DNA from 3 places in the Nonomuraea sp. JJY05 genome. Region 3 is predicted to be linked to each of the others. Evidence: riboswitches for the same ligand, from Rfam matches in the RefSeq annotation. Region 3 holds a riboswitch; each other region holds the start of a gene.
What was found. Region 3 has a riboswitch for cobalamin ahead of ACFKCF_RS04990 (ribonucleoside-diphosphate reductase subunit alpha). Riboswitches for the same ligand answer to the same signal wherever they lie in the genome.
Positions count from the first base shown of each region.

Region 1: linked by a shared signal. The riboswitch ahead of ACFKCF_RS19335 (CbtB-domain containing protein) and the one ahead of ACFKCF_RS04990 (ribonucleoside-diphosphate reductase subunit alpha) in region 3 are both predicted to bind cobalamin.
Region 2: linked by a shared signal. The riboswitch ahead of cobN (cobaltochelatase subunit CobN) and the one ahead of ACFKCF_RS04990 (ribonucleoside-diphosphate reductase subunit alpha) in region 3 are both predicted to bind cobalamin.

Region 1 is NZ_JBIEIS010000011.1:155,945-159,208, forward strand. Features, by position in the region: gene ACFKCF_RS19325 (histidine phosphatase family protein) at 1-374, opposite strand, end outside; gene ACFKCF_RS19330 (CbtA family protein) at 320-1,051, opposite strand; gene ACFKCF_RS19335 (CbtB-domain containing protein) at 1,061-1,249, opposite strand; cobalamin riboswitch at 1,284-1,413, opposite strand; gene ACFKCF_RS19340 (dienelactone hydrolase family protein) at 1,517-2,257, shown strand; gene ACFKCF_RS19345 (cytochrome P450) at 2,262-3,264, opposite strand, start outside.
Region 2 is NZ_JBIEIS010000011.1:146,805-150,068, forward strand. Features, by position in the region: gene ACFKCF_RS19300 (precorrin-3B synthase) at 1-1,067, opposite strand, end outside; cobalamin riboswitch at 1,138-1,263, shown strand; gene cobN (cobaltochelatase subunit CobN) at 1,317-3,264, shown strand, end outside.
Region 3 is NZ_JBIEIS010000003.1:189,308-192,571, forward strand. Features, by position in the region: gene ACFKCF_RS04980 (SAM-dependent methyltransferase) at 1-322, shown strand, start outside; gene ACFKCF_RS04985 (Bug family tripartite tricarboxylate transporter substrate binding protein) at 399-1,346, shown strand; cobalamin riboswitch at 1,351-1,548, shown strand; gene ACFKCF_RS04990 (ribonucleoside-diphosphate reductase subunit alpha) at 1,673-3,264, shown strand, end outside.

The DNA.
Region 1 (3,264 bases), on a different contig from region 3:
CCGTGCGGGACCGCGTGCGGGCCGGCCAGCCAGCTCGCCAGCGCGTCCGGCTCCTCCCGCGCGACCCGCTCGTACGGCAGGCCACGCCACCGGCCGCAATCCACCTCCGCCAGCGCCGGCACCACCCGCACCTCCAGCCCGAGGGCGGCACCGGTCTGACGAGCGGCAGCGCTGGGCGCCACCCACCCCGCCCCAGCCACCGTCCGGGTCAAGGCGGTGGCTCTGGCCAGGCTCGCCGCGTCGGCGTCCTCGTCGGGCGCGGGGAAGCAGGCGGCCCGCATCCCCGGTGTGCTCGCGTGCCGTACGAACAGCACCCCGCTCAGCCCGGTGAGGCGGCGATCGCCGTACGGCGGGCCGCGCGGTCGGCGACCCACCCGAACAGCACGCCGAAGGCCGCCCAGAAGACGAGCTGCGTCCCCAGCGACGCCAGCCTGAACTGCCACAACAGCGTGGCGGGGAAACCTTCGGGCACCTCGTCCACGGTCGGCAGCAGGGCCCACGCCGCGACCACCGGAACCAGGAACGCCGCCACCGCCGCACCCCACCGCGCCCACGGCCCGGCGGTGACCCGGCGCGCGGTGGCCACCGCGATCGCCGTCGCGGCCAGCCCGACGAGGATCGTGACCACGTAGAGGAGGGTGCGGCTGTTGATCGTCTCCGGATCCCCCACGGCAGGCGGGTTGGCCGGATATTTCACGAACGGCACAAGGATCACCGCCACGAACGCCGTCCCGGCGGCGGCGAGGGCCAGCCCGCCGTCCGACCGGGGGCCGACCCGTCCGCGCAGGCCCGCGTACACGAGGGCGAAGATCCCTCCCACGGCCAGCCCGTACAGGCCCGTGGCCAGGAAGAGCCCGGCCTTCTGTCCCGGCCTGCTGACGAGTGCCTCCTCGCCGTGGTCATGGCCGGGCGCTTCCTGGGCGGCGTGGCCCTCCTCCAGCGCGATGGCGCTGTCCACCCCCGGTTCCCCGAAGGCGAAGGCGAAGCCGCCCGCGATCAGTCCGGCCAGCAGGCCCAGAAGCAGGCCCCTGACCAGCAGGGTGCGTACCATGCGCGTGCCTCAGTGGCAGGGGACGCCGAGCAGGTGGCGCCCGTCGTGCATGAGTTCGTGCAGGTAGGCACCGGTTTGCGAGATGGCCCCGTTGTCCATCAGCACCAGGTAGGCGACCAGCAGCAGCACCGGAACGGCGAGCAGCCACAGCCGCAGACGGGGGAAGGGGATTGCCGAAGGAGTGGACAGACCACTCATACATGCCTCCTCAGGGATGACGCGTCCCAACCAACGAGGTCACGAAAGTCCAAGCGACCTGGCTCCCGGGATCTACGTCCCGGATACAGTGGCGCGTCCGCACCGGCATCTCACCGGATTTCCCTTGGACAACCGTGAAATCTACCGGAATTTATCCCTTCCTCCCGTTCGCGTCAATGCCGCCTATCCCCTTTCCGTCCCTCGCCAGGCGGGACAAGTGAGGTGTTACGTTACGTTCCTTGCCCTTGGGTCGGTTAAGGACTGCTGATGAGACAGGACGTACGCATCCCGCTGCCGAACGGCGGCTCGCTGGCCGCGACGGTGGCGCTGCCGCAGGGAACGGCGCCCGGGGCCGGGTGGCCGGGCGTGGTGGTCCTGCACGAGATCTACGGCATCGAACCGGACATGCTGGACGTGGTGGACCTGTTCGCCGAGCACGGGTACGCGGCCGTCCTACCGGATCTCTACAGCCACGGCACCAGGGTCGCGTGCCTGGCGCGGGCCATGCACCAGTTCGTGACCGAGAAGCCGGGTCAGCCGGCCGCCGACATCGACGCCACCCGGCAGTGGCTGGCCGGCCGCGACGACGTCGACGGCGACCGGCTCGGCGTGATCGGCTTCTGCATGGGCGGCGGGTTCGCCCTCGCGTACGCGGCGAGCGCGCCGCCCGGCGTGCGGGCCGCGTCGGTCAATTACGGCGCGGTCCCCCGCGACCAGGAGCGGCTGCGGCCGGTGTGCCCGGTCGTGGGCTCCTACGGCGGCCGCGACCAGGGGTTCCGGCCGCACGGCGCGCGGCTGCGGGAGCACATGCGGGCGCTCGGCATCGAGCACGACGTCGAGATCTATCCGGACGCCGGGCACTCCTTCATGACCGACGGCCATCACCCCGTGGCCAAGCTCGCGCTGTTCCCGCTGCGTCACGGCCTCGTCCGCGCGGCGGCGGACGAGGCGTGGCGGCGCACGTTCGCCTTCTTCGACAGGTACGTGGCAGGCCGCGAGCAGGGGTGAGGCGTCAGACCAGGGGCAGGCGCCGCACACCGGTCATGGTCGGCATGGGCATGAACACCACGGGGTCATCCGGATCGGTGCGCAGGTGGTCGAACCGGTCGAGCAGGATGTTCAGGGCGACCCGGCCCTCCAGCCGGGCCAAGGGGGCGCCCAGGCAGAAGTGGATGCCGCGGCCGAAGGCGAGATGCGGGTTGGGGTCGCGGCGGGGGTCGAAGACGTCGGGGTCGGTGAACTGCCGGGGATCCCGGTTGGCCGCCCCGAGCCAGGCCAAAACGGTCTGGTCGGCCGGGATCGTCACGCCGCCGAGCTCGGTCTCGCGGGTGGTGGCGCGGGCAAGCAGGGCGAACGGGGTGAAGAAGCGCAGGGACTCCTCGATGATCGCCGGGATCGCGGCGCGGTCGGCCCGTGCCCTCTCCTGGTGCTCGGGGAAGGCGTCCAGGGCCAGCACCGTGTTGCCGAGCAGCATCGTCGTGGTGACGTGCCCGGCCAGCAGCAGGACGATCGCGAAGTTGACCACCTGCTCGTCGGGCAGGTGGTCGCCGTCCACCTCGGCCTCGACCAGCTTCGTGAGCAGGTCGGCGCGCGGCTGCCGCCGGCGTTCGGCGGCGTGGCCGCCGAGATAGGCGGACATCTCCCACCACGACTTCATCGTGGTCTCCGTGTCCTGCTCCCGCCGTTCGAAGAGATCGTCGAACGAGACCTTGGTGTCCTGCCGGAACAGCGTGTCGGCCCACTGCTTGAACAGGGCGCGATCGCTGCTGGGCACGCCCAGCAGCTCGGCGATGACGATGACCGGGAGCGGGTAGGCCAGGTCGCGCACCAGCTCGAACCCGCCGCGCTCGCGCGCCGCGTCGAGCAGTTCGTGGGTGACGGCGGCGATCCTCGGCTCGAGGTCCGCGACGACCTTGCGGGTGAAGGCGCTGCTGACGAGCTTGCGCAGCTTGCCGTGCGCCGGCGGGTCGATCTGGGTGATGAAGCCCTCCAGCGACAGCCCTTCCGGCTTCTGC
Region 2 (3,264 bases), on a different contig from region 3:
GTGAACCGGACGGACACGTCTTCGCCGGCCGCGCTCTTCGGACCGGCCGCGCCCTCCGGACCGGCCGCGCCCTCCGGACCGGCCGCGCCGGTGATGCCCTCCGGACCGGCGGCTTCGGGCACCTCGGCCGCTTCAGCGATGGCGCGTGCCTGGGCGGCGGACAGCCGTCCGAGCGGCACCACGACCTCCAGCGCCACCCGCCCGTCCCGCTGCTCGACCCGCCCGGCACGCGACGCCGTCGGCCGCGGCGGCGGGGTGGCGGTGGCGCGGTCGGGGGTGCCGGAGCCGTGGAGGGAGGTGCCGGGGGCGCGATCGGTGGCGCCGGTGACGTCGAGAGGGGTGCCGGCGCGGTCGGGGGTGGCGGTGACGTCGAGAGGGGTGCCGGCGCGGTCGGGGGTGGCGGAGGTGCGGAGGCGGGTGGCGATGCGGGCCGGGCCGTGGTCCAGCTCCGCGATCCGCCACGCGCCCCGCTCCCCTCCCGGCCGTTCGTCGAGGAACGCCTCGGCGGCGGCGATCATGCGCTCGGCAGCGACGTCCGCCGCCACGGCGAACCCGGCGTCCACCCCCGCCAGCAGCAGCCGCCCGTCGAAGAACGTGACGTCGGCCTCCAGCGCGAGCATGTCGCCGCTGCCCTCGTCCACCGCGAACAGGAACCGCCCCGGCAGCTCCGCCAGGCGGGGCCGCGAGCACAGCGCCCGGTCCAGCGCCTCCACCAGGGGCTGCGGGTCCAGCAGGCCGGGGCCGGTGCGACCGCCGAGCGGCGAGGCCACGATGTTGCGTACGCGCTCGTGCGCCTGCGACGGCAGCAGGCCGGCGGCGGCGATCCGCTCGGCGAAGGCGGCGGGTGAGCGCAGGCCGCGCACCTGGACGTTCGCCCGGGAGGTCAGCTCGATCAGGCCCGAGCCGAGGTCGGCCGCGCAGGCGGCCAGCTCGCGCAGCCGGCCGGAGGAGATCGCGCCGCCGGGCAGGCGGACCCGGGCCAGCGGGCCGTCGGCGGCCTCGTGCACCTGTAGCGCCCCCGGACACGCGTCGGGACGCAAACGTCCGGAAAAGTCGGCTATGGACACGATCAGGATGGTAACGCCACTTCTGGCGGAGGCCGCTCCTGTCGTAGGCTCCCTGTAGGCGATGGCTAGGGAGGAAGCCGGTGCGAATCCGGCGCGGTCCCGCCACTGTGACCGGGGAGCGAACCCCACCGCAGGCCACTGCCCGGCGACGGGTGGGAAGGCCGGGGTGAGCGCTGATCCGGGAGCCAGGAGACTCCGGCCGTCGCGACACCCGCGACCGGGGCGAGGACCCCGAGGGAGGATTGCGCCGTGCCTGGCGACAGCCGTACCGTCCTGCTGCTCTCGACCTCCGACACCGACCTGCTGAGCGCTCGCGCGAGCGGTGCCGCCTACCGGTGGGGCAACCCGGCCCGGCTGGCGGCCGGGGACCTGCCCGCCCTGCTGGAGGGCGTCGACGTGGTCGTGGTGCGCCTGCTCGGCGGGCGGCGCGCCTGGGAGGAGGGCCTGGACGCGCTGCTGGCCGGCCCTCGTCCGGTGGTGGTGCTGGGCGGCGAGCAGGCGCCGGACGCCGAGCTGATGGAGCTGTCCACGGTCAGCGGCGGCGTCTGCGCCGAGGCTCACGCGTACCTGGCCCACGGCGGGCCGCCGAACCTGGCCGAGCTGCACGCGTTCCTGTCGGACACGGTGCTGCTGACGGGGCGCGGGTTCGCGCCGCCGGAGGCCACGCCCTCCTGGGGGGTGCTGGAGCGCGACGCGCGGCCCGGGGAGGGGCCCGTGATCGGCGTGCTCTACTACCGGGCGCATCACCTGGCGGGCAACACCGCGTTCGTGGAGACGCTCTGCGCGGCCGTCGAGGACGCGGGCGGGCAGGCGCTGCCGGTGTTCTGCTCCTCGCTGCGCACTGCCGAGCCCGAGCTGCTCGACACGCTGCGCGCCGCCGACGCGCTGGTGGTGACCGTGCTGGCGGCGGGCGGCTCGCGCCCCGCGACGGCGGGCGCGGGCGGCGACGACGAGGCGTGGGACGTGGGCGCGCTGGCCGCGCTCGACGTGCCGATCCTGCAGGGGCTCTGCCTGACCACCGGCAGGCGGGCGTGGGAGGAGAACGACGACGGGCTGTCGCCGCTGGACGCCGCCTCGCAGGTGGCCATCCCGGAGTTCGACGGGCGGATCATCACGGTGCCGTTCTCGTTCAAGGAGATCGACCCCGAGGGGCTGACCGTCTACGTCGCCGACCCCGAGCGGGCCGCCCGGGTGGCGGGCATCGCGGTACGGCACGGGCTCCTCCGGCACACCCCGCCAGCCGAGCGCCGCCTGGTCGTGATGCTGTCGGCGTACCCGACCAAGCACTCCCGGGTGGGCAACGCGGTCGGCCTGGACACCCCGGCCAGCACGGTCCGGCTGCTGGCCCGGCTCGCCGAGGCCGGCTACGACCTGGGCGAGGGCTTCCCGGGCGTGGCCGAGCAGGACGGCGACGCGCTCATCCACGCGCTGATCGCCGCCGGCGGCCAGGACCAGGACTGGCTGACCGAGGAGCACCTGGCGGGCAATCCCGTACGCATCTCCGCCGCGTCCTACGAGCGCTGGTACCGCACCCTGCCCGAAGAGCTGCGGACGGAGATGGAGCGGCACTGGGGGCCGCCGCCGGGTGAGTTGTTCACGCACGAGGGCGACATCGTGCTGGCGGCGCTGCGGGCCGGGAACCTGGTGGTGATGGTGCAGCCGCCGCGCGGCTTCGGCGAGAACCCGATCGCCATCTACCACGACCCCGACCTGCCGCCCAGCCACCACTACCTGGCCGCCTACCGCTGGCTGTCGGCAGAGTTCGGCGCGCACGCGATGGTGCACGTGGGCAAGCACGGCAACCTGGAGTGGCTGCCGGGCAAGTCGGCCGGCATGTCCGCCGCGTGCGGCACCGACGCGGCCATCGGCGACCTGCCGCTGGTCTACCCGTTCCTGGTGAACGACCCGGGCGAGGGCACGCAGGCCAAGCGGCGGGCGCACGCCGTGCTGGTGGACCATCTGGTGCCGCCGATGGCGCGGGCGGAGACGTACGGCGACATCGCCCGGCTGGAGCAGCTGCTGGACGAGCACGCCACGATCGCGGCCATGGACCCGGCCAAGCTGCCCACCATCCGGGCGCAGATCTGGACGCTCATCCAGGCCGCCCGGCTCGACCACGATCTGGGGCTGGCGGACCGGCCGCACGACAGCGAGTTCGACGACTTCATCCTGCACGTGGACGGCTGGCTGTGCGAGG
Region 3 (3,264 bases):
CCTGCCGGATTCGGCGCGCCCGCAGCAGGCCGTGGCCGCCCTGCGCGAGCGGCTGGCGCCGGGCAGCTACCTGGTGATCACCCACGCCACCTCGATGGGCCGCCTGGAGGGCGGGCGGCGCTACCGGGGCGCCTCCTCGGACGAGCCGGGCGGCGGCACCGACCGCACGCCCGCCGAGATCCGCGCCTTCTTCGGCGACTTCCCGCTGGAGCCGCCGGGGCTGGTGCAGGCCGTCGACTGGCGTCCCGATCGGCCCAAGCTGGTGGGGGACTGGTCGCTGCCGTCGTCCCTGATGGCGGGGGTCGGCAAGAAGCCATTATGAGAAGTATGTGTATCTCTGCGCATTGTGTCGATAACCTAGAGTAAGCGGTGGCTCGCTAAGCTCGGGGGAGAGGCACATGCGCCGTCGGCGGTTCTTCGCATGGGGGCTGGGCCTGGCCGCGTGCGCGGCCGGCTGCGGGACGGAGCGCTTCGCCGGGAGCGCGGCGGGCCTGCGCACCCGGTTCTCGATCAACCCGCAGGGGCGTCGCTGGGCGCGCGTCGGGCAGGCGCTCACCGGCGCGGCCCGGGCGGCCGGATACGAGACCACCGGGGGCACCAGGATCATGGTGACCGGCCTGCCGGCGCTGGCGGCCGCCGAGCTCAACAACGGCCAGACCCTCCTCGACACCGCGACCCCCCTGTCCAGGCTCAGCGGCGAGGTCGAGGTCGTGGTCGTGCCCGCCCGGTCACCGTTCCGGGACTTCGAGGGTTTCGGCGCGCACCTGCTCGCCCGTCCCGGCCAGACGCAGCTGGCGGGCGGACCCCAGGGCGAGCCCGACCACCTGCTGTTCGGCCTGATCGCCAGAGGGCTCGGGGCCGACACCCGCCAGCTCGACTACACCGACTACCCGAGCAGCCAGGAGGCGGTCACCGCGCTGCTGTCGGGCAAGGCCGCGGCGGCCACGGGCCCGCTGGCCGACTGGCGCGCGAGCATCAAGGCCGGCCGGGCCAAGGCGCTCGCGGTGTCCTCGGCCAGGCGGGTGCCCGGCCTCGACGTGCCGACGCTGCTGGAGTCCGGCGTACGGGTCGACTTCGCGGACTGGGCGGCGGCCTTCGGACCCGAACACATGCCGGACGAGAGCCGCGAATCGGCCATCCGCATGTGCGAGGACGTGACCGGCTCGGCCGGCTGGGAGGAGGCCTGCCGGTCCGCCGGCTGGATCTCGATCCCGCTCAGCGGCGCCGACTTCGAGCAGTGGCTGGGCTCCGAGGTCGAGCGCACCCGCGCCGTCCTGCGGGATCTCGGTCTGCTCGACACCACCAAGGCCACAACATGCTGGGGTAGTTGCGGGAACGGCCACTAGATGTAGGATCCTGCTCGTCGCTGGTTCGCCTCTCCGGAGGCGGAGCAAAAGGGAACCCGGTGTGATTCCGGGGCTGCCCCGCAGCGGTGAGCGGGAACGACCGCCGTCAGGTGCACTGGAGTGATCTGGGAAGCGACGGCCAGTAGGAGCGATCTGCGTGCGCCCGCGAGCCCGAAGACCTGCCAGCGGTGTGCCCGGGCCGCCCGCCCGGCACGAAGTGACCATGGCCTCGCGGGAGGGCCGGGGAGCGAAACGGCCGGGGGATGATCCGTGCCGCCGTGCTCTCGCGCGCCCTCACGGGGGACGAGCTCGCGAGGAGAGAGCACGTGACGCAGATCATCGAGGTCGACCGCCGTCTGGCCATCGAGGAGGCCGCCGCCCGGGTCATCGCCGACCCGGCCAACTCCCGGGTCGCCGCCCGCCTCCTGGCCGAGGAGATCGCCGACGAGGCCGCCGCGCACGGGGTGCGGACGTTCTCCGAGTCCATCGCCGCCACCCACGCGGCCGGGCTGATCCAGGACGGGCTGGTGGAGTTCGTCGCCGCGCACGCCGCCGAGCTGGACGCGCTGGTCTCCGCGGAGGCGGACGATCGGTTCGAGTATTTCGGGTTGCGCACCGTCTACGACCGCTACCTGCTGCGCCACCCCGAGACGCGGGCGGTGCTGGAGCGCCCGCAGCACTTCTTCCTGCGCGTGGCCTGCGGGCTGTCGGAGTCGGTGGCGGAGGCCGCCGAGCTCTACGCGCTCATGTCCACGCTGTCGTACCTGCCCAGCTCGCCCACGCTGTTCAACTCGGGCGCGCGCCGCCCGCAGCTGTCGTCGTGCTTCCTGCTCGACTCGCCGCGCGACGAGCTGGAGGCGATCTACGACCGGTACGGGCAGGTGGCGCGGCTGTCGAAGTACGCCGGAGGCATCGGCATCTCCTGGACCCGGGTGCGCTCGCGTGGCTCCCTGATCCGGGGCACGAACGGCCACTCCAACGGCATCGTCCCGTGGCTGCGCACGCTCGACTCGTCCGTCGCGGCGGTCAACCAGGGCGGGCGGCGCAAGGGCGCGGCCTGCGTCTACCTGGAGACCTGGCACGCCGACATCGAGGAGTTCCTGGAGCTGCGCGACAACACCGGCGAGGACGCCCGCCGCACCCACAACCTGAACCTGGCGAACTGGGTGCCCGACGAGTTCATGCGCCGGGTGGAGGCGGACGAGGTCTGGTCGCTGTTCGACCCGAAGGAGGTGCCCGACCTCACCGACCTGTACGGTGACGCGTTCACGCAGGCGTACCGCGCGTACGAGGCCGCCGGGCGACATGTCCGGCAGATCCCGGCCAGGACCCTGTACGGCCGGATGATGCGCACGCTCGCCCAGACCGGGAACGGCTGGATGACGTTCAAGGACGCCGCCAACCGCACCTCCAACCAGACCGGCCGCCCCGGGAACGTCATCCACCTGTCGAACCTGTGCACCGAGATCCTCGAGGTCACCAGCGACGCCGAGACCGCGGTCTGCAACCTCGGCTCGGTCAACCTGGCCGCCTGCCTTGCCGACGGCGGCGTGGACTGGGACCGGCTGCGCGCCACCGTGCGCACGGCCGTGCGCTTCCTGGACCGGACCATCGACCTGGGCTTCTACCCGACTCCCGAGGCCGCGGCGGCCAACAAGCGCTGGCGGCCCATCGGGCTCGGCGTCATGGGCCTGGCCGACGTGTTCTTCACGCTGCGGCTGCCGTTCGACTCGCCGGAGGCGCTGGAGCTGTCCACCCGGATCGCCGAGGAGATCGCGCTGGCCGCGTACGACACCTCGGCCGACCTGGCGGCCGAGCGCGGCCGGCACCCGTCGTACGCCGAGACGCGGGCGGCCGGGGGAGTGCTGCACCCGGACCACTACGTCACGAGCACGGATCGCTGGGACGCCGTGCGGGA